Regions from separate parts of the Streptomyces sp. 5-10 genome, predicted to be linked through region 2. Evidence: riboswitches for the same ligand, from Rfam matches in the RefSeq annotation. Region 2 holds a riboswitch; the other holds the start of a gene.
The links. A riboswitch is a leader RNA that binds a small molecule or an ion and turns the genes downstream of it on or off. The one in region 2 is predicted to bind cobalamin.

Region 1: another riboswitch for cobalamin. It lies ahead of IEJ02_RS17725 (cobalamin biosynthesis protein); the one in region 2 lies ahead of IEJ02_RS13170 (ABC transporter substrate-binding protein).

What each region holds. Positions count from the first base shown of each region.
Region 1 is NZ_JACVYG010000013.1:103,233-108,859, reverse strand. It holds gene IEJ02_RS17750 (hypothetical protein) at 1-130, opposite strand, end outside; gene IEJ02_RS17745 (alpha/beta hydrolase) at 416-1,543, opposite strand; gene IEJ02_RS17740 (class II aldolase/adducin family protein) at 1,638-2,324, opposite strand; gene IEJ02_RS17735 (inorganic phosphate transporter) at 2,675-3,931, shown strand; gene IEJ02_RS17730 (hypothetical protein) at 3,945-4,196, shown strand; cobalamin riboswitch at 4,339-4,556, shown strand; gene IEJ02_RS17725 (cobalamin biosynthesis protein) at 4,715-5,627, shown strand, end outside.
Region 2 is NZ_JACVYG010000008.1:155,668-161,294, reverse strand. It holds gene IEJ02_RS13185 (response regulator) at 1-259, opposite strand, end outside; gene IEJ02_RS13180 (ABC transporter ATP-binding protein) at 335-1,108, opposite strand; gene IEJ02_RS13175 (FecCD family ABC transporter permease) at 1,195-2,208, opposite strand; gene IEJ02_RS13170 (ABC transporter substrate-binding protein) at 2,235-3,275, opposite strand; cobalamin riboswitch at 3,336-3,549, opposite strand; gene IEJ02_RS13165 (DUF2165 domain-containing protein) at 3,815-4,354, shown strand; gene IEJ02_RS49860 (serine/threonine-protein kinase) at 4,421-5,627, opposite strand, start outside.

The DNA of each region.
Region 1 (5,627 bases), on a different contig from region 2:
GGGGCGGAGTGCCCTCCGGCGGACGGGGCGCCGGTCTTGAGCCGCGGTTCACCGCGGGCCGGCGGGCCGTGGCCATCGGCCGGTTGCGGACAAGTCGGAGCCGGGAGTCGCGCGGAGTACGGGACGTCACGGAAGCAGTCTCGCCTTTGACGGCCCGAAAGCCCAATCGGCACCCGTCCGGCGGTCGCCGCGAAGGGTTCACGCCATCTTACGGACGCTTCCGCCGCCGCCCCGCGAACGCTTCCCGCGCCGCCCGGCACGCGCTTTCGCGACCGCCTTACGGCCGCTACAGATCGCCTTACGGGCGCCTCGGGAGGTCGGGCGGCTTACGGGCGCCACAGGAGGTCGGGCGGCGCGGGAGGTCAGGGCGGCGCGGGAGGTCGCCTCACGGGGCTTGGAGGTCGCCTCACGGGGCTCACAGGAGCGGTACCAGAAAGCGCCGCAGTGCCTCCTCGTACGCCTTGGGGTCCGCGTTCCACATGGCCGCGTGCGGGGCCTGCCGCACCGTGTGAAGGGTCACCAGATCCCGTCTGCGGTCGACGAGTTCGCGCGAGACGTGCCAGGGCGCGAGGGTGTCGTCGGGGCCGTGGGCGACGAGTGTGGGCACGGACAGCCGCTCCGGGTCGGCCACCTCCGGGAGCCTGCTGTCGTGGAGTCCGGTGCGCCCCTCGGCGGCGCGCAGGGCGAGCGGGAGCAGCGGCGCGGGGATGCCGCGGGCCGCGGCGAGGGCGCGCAGGGTGGCCTGCCAGTCGAGCACCGGGGAGTCCAGGACGAGGCCGGTGACGCGGTGCCGCAGCGCGGAGTTCGCGGCGGCGTGGAGGGCCATCGAGGCGCCGATGGACCAGCCGTGCAGCACGACCCCGGTCGCCCCGTACGACACCGCGTAACGGATGGCCGCGTCCAGGTCGCGCCACTCGGTGTCGCCGAGGTGGGATATGCCGTCCTCGGAGCGCGGGGCGCCGGGGTCCCCCCGGTAGGCGAGGTCGAGCACCGGCACCCGCAGCTGCCGCAGGAAGGGCATGACGACCATAGGGTGCTCACGGGTGGTGCCGAGACCATGGGTGGTGATCACCCATGTGGAGCGTTCGCCGGGGATGAACCAGGCGGGCAGCGGACCGAGTTCGGCGGGCACGTCCACGTCGGCGTGGTCGATGCCGAGCGCGTCCCGTGGGTTGCCGATGTGCACCTGGGGGGTCAGCCGCACCCGGGTGCCGGGCGTGAGTTCGCCGTGGGTGACCCGCTCCAGGCGGCGTACGACGCAGTCGGCGGGGTGCGGGGCGTCCTCGATGACGGGGCCGACGACGGCGTGGCAGGAGCGGCCGGTGAGGCCGTAGGTGCCGGGGCGCAGCGAGGCGAGCGAACGGGTCAGGGTGATCTGGCCGGCCGCGGTCGCGTGGACGGTCAGCGGCGCCTCGTTCGGCAGCGGACGGTTGGCGGACGGTTTCAGCGCAGCGCTGGTGGCGTACCGTCCGGCCGCCACCGCGGCCACGCCGACACTCAGCAGGGTGGTGGCGGCCGCGACCGCCGTTGTTCGCAGACGCATCCCTCCCAGTGTGGTCGGGGAGGCGGCCCCCGGCCAGCGGGCGTGCCCGGCCGGGTGACCGCCCGGCCGGGGCCCGGGGGCGTGCCGGGCGGGCTCAGCCCTTCTGGCCGTAGCCGCTCAGCTTCTCGGCGGCGCGCCGCATCTCGTCCGGCGGGATCAGGGAGGGGGTGCGGCCGGGCACGGAGACCGCGGTGAGCCAGACCTGGCACATCCATTCGAGCTGGGCGGTGCGGTCGTAGGCCTGGTCCAGGGTGGCGCCGTGGACGACGGTGCCGTGGTTGCGCAGCAGACAGCCGCTGCGGTCGCGCAGCGCCTCGAGCATGGCGTCGGCCAGTTCGTCGGTTCCGTAGAGCGCGTACGGCGCGACGCGGACCGGGCCGCCGAGGGCGGCGGTCATGTAGTGGATCGCGGGGAGCTCGTCCACGAGCGTGGAGACGGCCGTGGCGTGGACGGCGTGGGTGTGGACCACGGCCTCGGCGTCGGTCTCCCGGTAGATCGCGAGGTGCATGGGCAGCTCGCTGGTGGGCTTCAGCGTGCCGAGGACCTGCTGTCCGTCCAGATCGACGGCGACGGCGTCCCTGGGGCCGAGCCGGTCGTAGGGGACGCCGCTCGGGGTCACCAGGACGGTGTCGCCGACCCGGGCCGAGACATTGCCCGAGGTGCCGACGACCAGGCCGTCGGCGGTGGTCCTGCGGGCCGTACTCACCACCTGCGTCCATGCCTGCCGCAGGGGATGGGTCAGCCGCGGCTGCGGCTGCCGCGTGGATCGCGACTGGGTCACCTGCCCTCACCTCCGGGGCCCGATCCTTCCAGGCGGCCGCCGGCCGCGCGGCGGCGGGACCGGAACGGGCGCGGCGGGCGACTACGGCCGCGCTTCGTGGGCACCCGGCTCCGGAAGGGTGAACGTGGGGGGACGGCGGGCGGCCGCGGGGGCGGCCCCGGGGCCCGCTCCGGCGGCTCTCGATCGCGCCTCAACTCCCGTACGACACGGGAACGTAGGCTGGAATTCACAGGGCCTTGGCGATCCCGCAACCATGTCACCCCGATGCCCTACTCAGTTCATCTCCCGTTCACCCTGTTTCCTTACGTTCACCGTGCCACTAACGACCTTCGAACTGATTGACCGGGTGTATGGAACACATCACGCTTCTCATCGGGATCGTGATCGTCACGGCCTTGGTGTTCGACTTCACGAACGGCTTTCACGACACGGCTAACGCCATGGCCACCACCATCTCCACGGGAGCACTCGGGCCCAGGGTGGCGGTGGCGATGTCGGCCGTCCTCAATCTCGTCGGCGCGTTCCTGTCCGTGGAGGTGGCCAAGACCATCTCCGGCGGGATCATCGACGAGGGATCCGGTATCCAGCCAGAAGTGATCTTCGCGGGACTCGTCGGCGCGATCCTGTGGAATCTGGTGACGTGGCTCGCCGGACTCCCCTCCAGTTCCTCGCACGCCCTGTTCGGCGGTCTGATCGGCGCCACGGTGGTCTCCGTCGGCCTGGACGGGGTCAACGGCGACGCGATCGTCATGAAGGTCCTGATCCCCGCCGTCGCCGCGCCGGTCGTGGCCGGCATCGCCACGCTGGCCGCCACCCGGCTCACCTACCGGCTCGGCCGCGACCGCTCCCCGGAGGACACCGCGAAGGGCTACCGCGCGGGGCAGATCGCCTCGGCCGCCCTGGTCTCCCTGGCCCACGGCACCAACGACGCCCAGAAGACGATGGGCGTGATCACCCTGGCGCTGGTCACCGGGAACGTGGTCGCGCCCGACTCCGACCCGCCGCTGTGGGTCATCGTCTCGGCGGGCCTGGCCATCGCGCTCGGCACCTACCTGGGCGGCTGGCGCATCATCCGCACCATGGGCAAGGGCATCACCGACATCCAGCCGCCGCAGGGCTTCGCCGCCCAGACCGGCGCCGCGACCGTCATCCTCGCCTCCTCCCACATCGGCTTCGCGCTGTCCACCACCCAGGTCTGCTCCGGCGCCGTCATGGGCGCGGGTGTCGGCCGTAAGGGCGCCGTGGTGCGCTGGTCGACCGCGGGCCGGATGGTGGTCGCCTGGGTGCTGACCCTGCCGGCCGCAGGTCTGGTGGCGGGCGCCGCCGCGCTCCTGGCCGACCAGGGGAACGCGGGCATCACGGCGGTGGCCGTGCTCGCCGTCCTGGCCTGCGGGGCGATCTGGATGCTGTCGCGCCGCAAGCCCGTGGACCACACCAACGTCAACGAGGTCGCCGCCCAGGAGCCGGTGGGCGCCGTCACGGCCGCACTGCGGTCCGTGGCCCCGCCGCCCGCCGGTACGGCGAGCGCCGCCCCCGAGGACGGCACCTCGGAGAACACGCCCGAGCAGACCCCCACCCCCGCCGCCGCGAGCAGCACCACCCGTTAAGGAGCCAGGAAACATGAACATCGACTGGGCGGCACTCGGCCAGGTCTTCGGCGTCAGCCTCGCGGTGACGGTCGGCATGGTGGGCGTCTTCACCCTGGGCATCGTCGGCACCTCCCGTAAGGCGACGCCGGAGCAGGGCGGCACGGCCGCCACCGTGCCCGGGGGCGCGGTGGACGGCTCCCCGCTCGCGCGCACCGGCGCGTACGCCTGCTTCGCGGTGTGCGCCGCGGTCGTGGCGTACGGCATCTATCTGATCGTCGCCTGAGGACGCCGCTTCCCCAAACCACCCACCGGCCGCCGGATGGTGGCGCTGACCAGCGCCGACCGTCCGGCGGCCGTCCTGTGAGGGGCGGTTGTCTGTGGGGCTCGGCACACTCGGGCGTGATGGGTCATATGCGAGTTGACGGCCATTCGCGGCCCATGGTGGACTTCCCGAGCCAAACGGCGGCAGGAGAGGAAGCCGGTGAGAATCCGGCGCGGTCCCGCCACTGTCACCGGGGAGCACCCTCCCATCGCCTGTATGGGGTCACGGCTCGTCCGTACGGTTCGTCGCGTACGCGGGGCTGGAAGACCGGGAGGGCCGCGGATCCGGGAGCCAGGAGACTCTCACCGCCGGTCACGTCGAACCAGGGCGAGGACCCTGAGTGAGGACATACCGCCATGCCCGGCACCGCCACGCCGCCAGCCCTCCCTGTCCGCTCCGGCTCTTCCGGCCCCTCCGGCCGATCCGCTTCCGTATCGCCTTCCGTATCGCCGCGCCGAGGCGTGACGGCGGCCTGACGGATGCGTGCCGACCACGCCTCGTTCGCGTGCGGCGCGGCCCTCGGCTTCCTCGGCGACCTCGCCACGGGTGATCCGCGCCGCGGCCATCCGGTGGCCGCGTTCGGGCGCGCCGCCGGGGCCGCCGAGCGCCGGCTGTGGCGCGACCACCGGGGCTACGGGGCCCTGCACACCGCGTTGTGCGCGGGCGGCGCGGCCGCCGGTGCCGCGCTGCTGACCCGCGCCGTACGGGGCCTCGGGGGCCGCCGTGGCGCGGAGGTCGCGCTGACCGCCGCCGCCACCTGGGCCGTGCTGGGCGGCACGAGCCTGGGCCGTGAGGCACGGGCCGTCGGCGGTGCGCTGGCCGCCGGGGACCTCGAGGCCGCCCGGGAGCGGCTGCCGCATCTGTGCGGCCGCGACCCGCAGGCGCTGGACGGGCCGCAGATCGCCCGCGCGGTGGTCGAATCGGTCGCCGAGAACACCTCCGACGCGGTCGTGGGCGCGCTGGTGTGGGGCGCCGTGGGCGGTGTGCCGGGGCTCATCGGCTTCCGCGCCGTCAACACCCTGGACGCCATGGTGGGCCACAAGTCGCCGCGCTACCGGCGGTTCGGCTGGGCGGCGGCCCGGCTGGACGATGTGGCCGGCTGGCCCGGTGCGCGCCTTACGGCTGCCCTGGCGACGCTCGCGGGCCCCGATCCGCGCGGTGCGTGGCGCGCCTGGCGGCGCGACGGCCGGCGCCATCCGAGCCCCAACGCGGGCCCGGTGGAGGCGTCCTTCGCGGGCGCGCTCGGCGTCCGGCTGGGCGGCACCCTCGCGTACGGCGGCCGGGTCGAGCACCGGCCGGTGCTCAACTCCGGCGGGCGGCCGGTGGAGTCGGCCGACATCGAGCGGGCGATACGGCTGTCGCGGTGCGTCGGCGTCCTGTCGCTCGGGGTGT
Region 2 (5,627 bases):
CTCCGGGCCCGGCGAGCAGCCGGGTCACCTCCAGGCCGTCCAGGTTCGGCATCCGGATGTCGACCAGGCACACCTCGGGGCGGAGCCGCCGCGCCAGCTCCACGCACTCGGAGCCATCGGCGGCCTCGCCCGCCACCTCGATTCCGGGCTGGGAGGCGAGGATCAGCCGGAACCCGGTGCGCACCATCGCCTGGTCATCCGCGATCAACACACGGATGGGGGTGTCCGCGGGAGGCCGTGCGTCCGCCGCATCGCTCACGTGGTGGTTCCTTCGCTCGTGCGACCGGTTGGCAGGATACCGCCCACCGTCTCACGGCCTCGGCGACCGGGGTGCTCAGGGCTTCGGGGCCCGGCGCAGGAAGCGGATGACCGGGTGGCCCGGACCGTGGGTGACTTCGGCCTGGACGTCGTAGACCCGCTTGATCAAGGACGGGGTCAGCACGTCGCCGGGGGTGCCTTCGGCCACCACGTGTCCCTCGCGGAGGACGAGCAGCCGGTCGCAGTACATCGCGGCGAGGTTGAGGTCGTGGAGGGCGATCACGGTGGCGATCGGCAGGCTGACGACGAGGTCGAGCAGGTCGAGTTGGTGCTGGATGTCGAGGTGGTTGGTCGGCTCGTCGAGCAGCAGCTCGCGCGGTTCCTGGGCGAGGGCCCGGGCGATCTGGGTGCGCTGGCGTTCGCCACCGGAGAGGGTGTGCCACGACTGACCGGCCCGGCCGGTCAGTCCGCTGCGCTCCAGGGCCGCGTCGACGGCCCGGGTGTCCGCGGCGGAGGCCGATGCCCAGGCGCGCCGGTGCGGGATACGGCCGAGGGCCACCACCTCGCGGACGGTCAGTTCGGTCTGGGTGTGGGCGTGCTGTTCGACGGTGGCGATACGGCGGGCCGTGGCGCGGCGGCCGACCCGTGGCAGGGCACGGCCGTCCAGGGTGACGATCCCGGCGGAGGGGGCGAGGATCCCGGCGAGCAGCCGCAACAGGGTTGATTTCCCGGAGCCGTTGGGGCCGAGCAGACCCACCGTCTCACCGGGGCGCAGGGTGAGGGTGATGCCGTCGACGATCAGCCGGCCGTCGGTGCGGCGGCTGACGCGGTCCGCGCGGAGCCCGGGCACCGCCTCCGCGGTGGCGGGGGACTCCGTCCCGGGGGTTTCCGCGGTGGCGGGGGGCTCCGTACCCGGGGTTTCCGCGGTGGAGTCGGTCATGTCCTCCTCCGGTCGCGGTAGAGCACGGCCACGAAGGCCGGTACGCCGATGAGGGACGTCACCACGCCCACCGGGACCTCCTGCGGGTCGATGACGGTGCGGGCGGCGGTGTCCACCCACACCAGGAAGATGGCCCCGGCCAGTGCGGTGACCGGCAGCAGACGGGCGTGGCCGGGGCCGGTGAGGGCGCGGGTGGCGTGCGGGAGGACCAGGCCGACGAAGCCGATGGCCCCGGCGGAGCTGACCAGGGTCGCGGTGAGCAGCGCGGTCGCGCACAGCAGGACGAGACGGGTACGGGCCACCCGGACGCCGAGCGCCGCCGCGGCCTCCTCCCCGAAGGCGAACGCGTCCAGGGTGCGGGCGTAGCCGAGACAGACCACGAGGACGGCGGCCAGGACGGCGGTGCACAGCAGCACATCGCCCCACCCGGCGCCGGTGAGCGAGCCGAGGAGCCAGAACAGCACGGCCCGGGTGGTGTCGGCGTCCGCGGAGGTGAGGACGATGAACGAGGTCAGCGCGGAGAACAGCTGCATGGCGGCCACTCCGGACAGCACCACGCGGTCGGTGCTGCCGCCGAGGCTGTGGCTGAGCACCAGGACCAGGCCGAACGACAGCAGCGCGCCGGTGAACGCGCCCGCCGACAGGGACACGGCCCCGCCGCCCACGCCGAGCACGACCACGGTGACGGCGCCCGTGGAGGCGCCCGAGGACACCCCGAGCACGAACGGGTCGGCCAGGGGATTGCGCAGCAGGGACTGCATCACGGCCCCGCAGAGGGCAAGACCCGCCCCGCACACGGCGGCGAGCAGTGTGCGCGGCATGCGCAGGTTCCACACGATGCCGTCCCGGAGCGGCGGCAAGGTGCTCTCCCCCAGGCCGAGATGGGCGGTGACCGCCGCCCATACGTCGGCCGTGGAGATGTCGGCCGGGCCGATGGTCACGGCGACGGCGACCGACGCGAGCAGCGCGGCCAGCCCTCCCGCGACCAGCAGCAGGAGACGGGTGCTCAGGTGGCGGGCGCTCAGGTGGCGGGTGCTCACTTGGCGAGCCCCGCGTCGCGCAGCCCGGCGGCGACCTGTTCCACCCCTTCGACCGTGCGGATGGACGGGTTCATGGCCTGCCCGCTCAGCAGGATGTACCGCTTCTTCTTCACCGCGGTGAGATTGCGGGTGGCGGCGTTGGTCTCGAGGAAACGCATCTTGGCCCTGGCGGTCTCCGCGGTCTGCTGCTTGCGCGTGAGATCGCCGAGGACGATGACGTCCGGGTCGCGGTCGGCCACGGTCTCCCAGTTGATCTGCGGCCACTCGTCGTGGGTGTCGGAGAAGGCGTTCTTCGCCCCGACGGCCCGGGTGATGGCGCCCGGCGCGCCACAGCAGCCGGCGAGATACGGCGACTGGGAGTTGGCGAACCAGTACATGAGGGAGACACCGGAGGCGTCCAGTCCCTCCGTGGCCTTGCGCACGCGCTCCTTCAGCCGTGCGACGAGCTTCTCGCCGCGCTCGTCGACACCGAACGCGTGGGCCAGGTCGCGTATTTCGCCGTAGACGACATCAAGTGTGAGGGGCTTGGCGCGGGAGCCGTCGCCACCGCTGTCGGTGTCCCTGCCCGCCGCGCAGTCGGACGGCGAGACATAGGTGTCCACGCCCAGCTTCTCGAACTGCTCGCGGGTGGCCACGCCGCCCTTGCCGAGGGTGGAGACGAACGAGGCGGTGACGAAGTCGGGTTCGACGTCCAGGGACTTCTCGAAGGACGGCGCGTTGTCCGCCAGGCGCTCCACCGTGGCGTTGGCCTTCTCCAGGCCCTTCATCACCGGGTCGGTCCAGGTGGCGGTGGCCGCCATGCGGTCGGCGAGGCCGAGCGAGAGCAGGATCTCCGTGGTGCCCTGGTTGAGCGAGAGGGCCCGTTTCGGGGCGGACGTCAAGGTGACCTTGTGACCACAGTTGTCGATCGTGCGCGGATAGCCCGGACCGGCGGGCCTTCCGGCGTCCGCGCCGTCATGGCCGGAGCCGCCGCACGCGGTGAGCAGAAGGGCGGGGGCGAGCAGGAACGCCGCGGTACGGCGGGCGGAGCGGAGCACGGGCAGCCTCGGTGGTCGGGGCTCGTACGCGGAGCCTGGCCTACGGACGTCCTCCGCGCACCGGGCGCGGAGGTGCCAGCAGGTCTTCGGACTCGGGCTCGTCCGGACGGGGCCCCTTCCCGGTGCTCGTCCGCGACGGCCCCACGGCCGTCACGAACTCCTCCCAGTGGTGTCACATGCCCCGCCCGTCCCCCTCACCGCTGCGCGTCAGTTCCGGATTCGCACCGGATTCCCTGGCCTCGGATGTGGCACGACTGGCTCCCCGAGACTACCAAGAGCGTCGAACGGCCACGTCTCGAGGTCGGTCCGGCCGCCGACGGGCCCGACCAGTCGCGCATCGGTGGCCGCCGGCTTCCGCAGGGTGATGACGTTCAGCCGGTACACCATGTTCATCAACGAGCCCTCGGACGAGATGGCCCGCCCCCTGTGACACGGCCGCGTGTGACCTGCGTCTCCCCGCCACCGGGCCCACTGAGCCAAACAGTTGTACGCTACGGCTCGGTCCGATCGACGGAATACAACGGGGAGACAGAGTCATCGTGAGCGAGCGAGCCGGCAGAATACGATCCCTTCGTACCTACTCCGCCGTCTCGGCGGTGCTCACCGGGACGATCGCGCTGTACATCGCGCTGGTCGCCTTCGGCAACATCACCGACTTCGACACCAATCAGCAATTCGTCCGCCATGTCCTGGCGATGGACACCACGTTCAAGGACGACGACCTGATGTGGCGGGCCATCACGTCCACCGCACTCCAGGACACCGCCTACGTGGCCATCATCGTCTGGGAGAGCATCGCCGCCCTCGTCCTCCTCGCCGGGACGGCCATGTGGGGCGCGGGACTGCGCGGAGGCAGCGTCCGCCGCGCCCGTCAGGCCAGCACCGTGGGGCTGTTGATGCTGATGCTGCTGTTCGGCGCCGGGTTCATCGCCATCGGCGGCGAGTGGTTCGCCATGTGGCAGTCCAAGACGTGGAACGGGCTGGAGGCCGCCACGCGCGTCTTCCTGATCTCCGGGATCGTACTGCTGCTCATTCATCTGCTCGCGGCCGAGCGGACCGAGCCCGACTCCACGGACTGACGGGGACGCCGGGCGCACGGGCGGGTGCGCGGCGGCGGCCTTGGCGGGCGTTGGCACCACGGCGCCTCAGGCGGGTGGCAACGCGGCAGCGGCCGATCCGGCGAGATCGGTGGCCAGTTCGCAGGGCCGCCCCTTGGGGCCCGCCCCCTTGAGGACGAGGGCCACCCGCTCGGTGCCCTGCACCCGGTCCAGGCCGGTGTACTCACGGTGGACCACCTCGACGCGGCAGCTCCCCGGGCCCTCGTCCTCCGGCAGCACGATGGCCTGGTGATCGCTGAGCTTGGTGGACCGGGCGCCCTTGTCGCTCGGCAGTTTGCCCTGGTCGAATCGCAGGTCCACCTCCAACTCGTTAGTGGTGCTCTTCCACTGACAGTCCCAGCGGCCGAATCCGACGTCCGGGTCCCGGGCGTCGATACCGGGCACCTTCTCCAGTGTCTTGACGTCAAGAAGCGTGCACGCGTCCTGGTGAGCCAGCGAGTTGGACGGGAAGCTCGGGGAACGCCGGGGGATCTCACCGCGGTTGAGCACGTCGACCGCGAATCGCGTGGCGATATCGGCGGTGTCGCACAACGGCTGCTTGATCTCGGCAGGCCGTCTCGCGACCGCGGTGATCCGTAGGCTGTTGTCGTGAGCGCCGGTCACCGCCATGGCTCGCACGCACTCGTCGCCCTCGGCGGCGCGCTCCACGACGGTGACCCTGCCCCTGGTCTTCCTCTTCACGGCCTCCGGCAGCGCATCGGCGTCGAGCTCCACCCTGACGCCCACGACCTCCTCGTCACGCTCCTTCAGGTTGACGTCGCAGCGGTTGAAGTTGCCCTCATCACGCTTCAGTTCGGCCACTTCGTACCGATGGAACACGGTGGGCTTCAGCAGGGCGCAGGGGTCGGCCGTGCGGGGGTCGCCGATGAAGCCCGCGGCGGCCGGTTTGCCCGGTGCCGGGGTGGCCTTGTCCCCGGATCCGTCCCCCAGGCTCATCACGGTGAACGGAACGGCGATGGCCAGCGCCGTGACGGCGGCGGCGCAGGCCAGGAGCAATGGACGGCGCCCGACCAGCGTCGCCGTGCGGCGCGTGAGTCCTCCCGCCGGGATCTGGCCGCGCGTCAGGACGTCCGTGTAGGGCGTGGTCGCCGGGGCCGTCGGGAGGGTCGGGAACTGGTCCGGGGGTCCCGCGATGTCCGTGAGGGCGGCGAGCGCCTCGGCGGCGGTGGGCCGGGCCCCGGGGTCGCGCTGGAGCATCGCGGTGAGGAGGCCCCCGAGCGGTCCGACCTGGGGG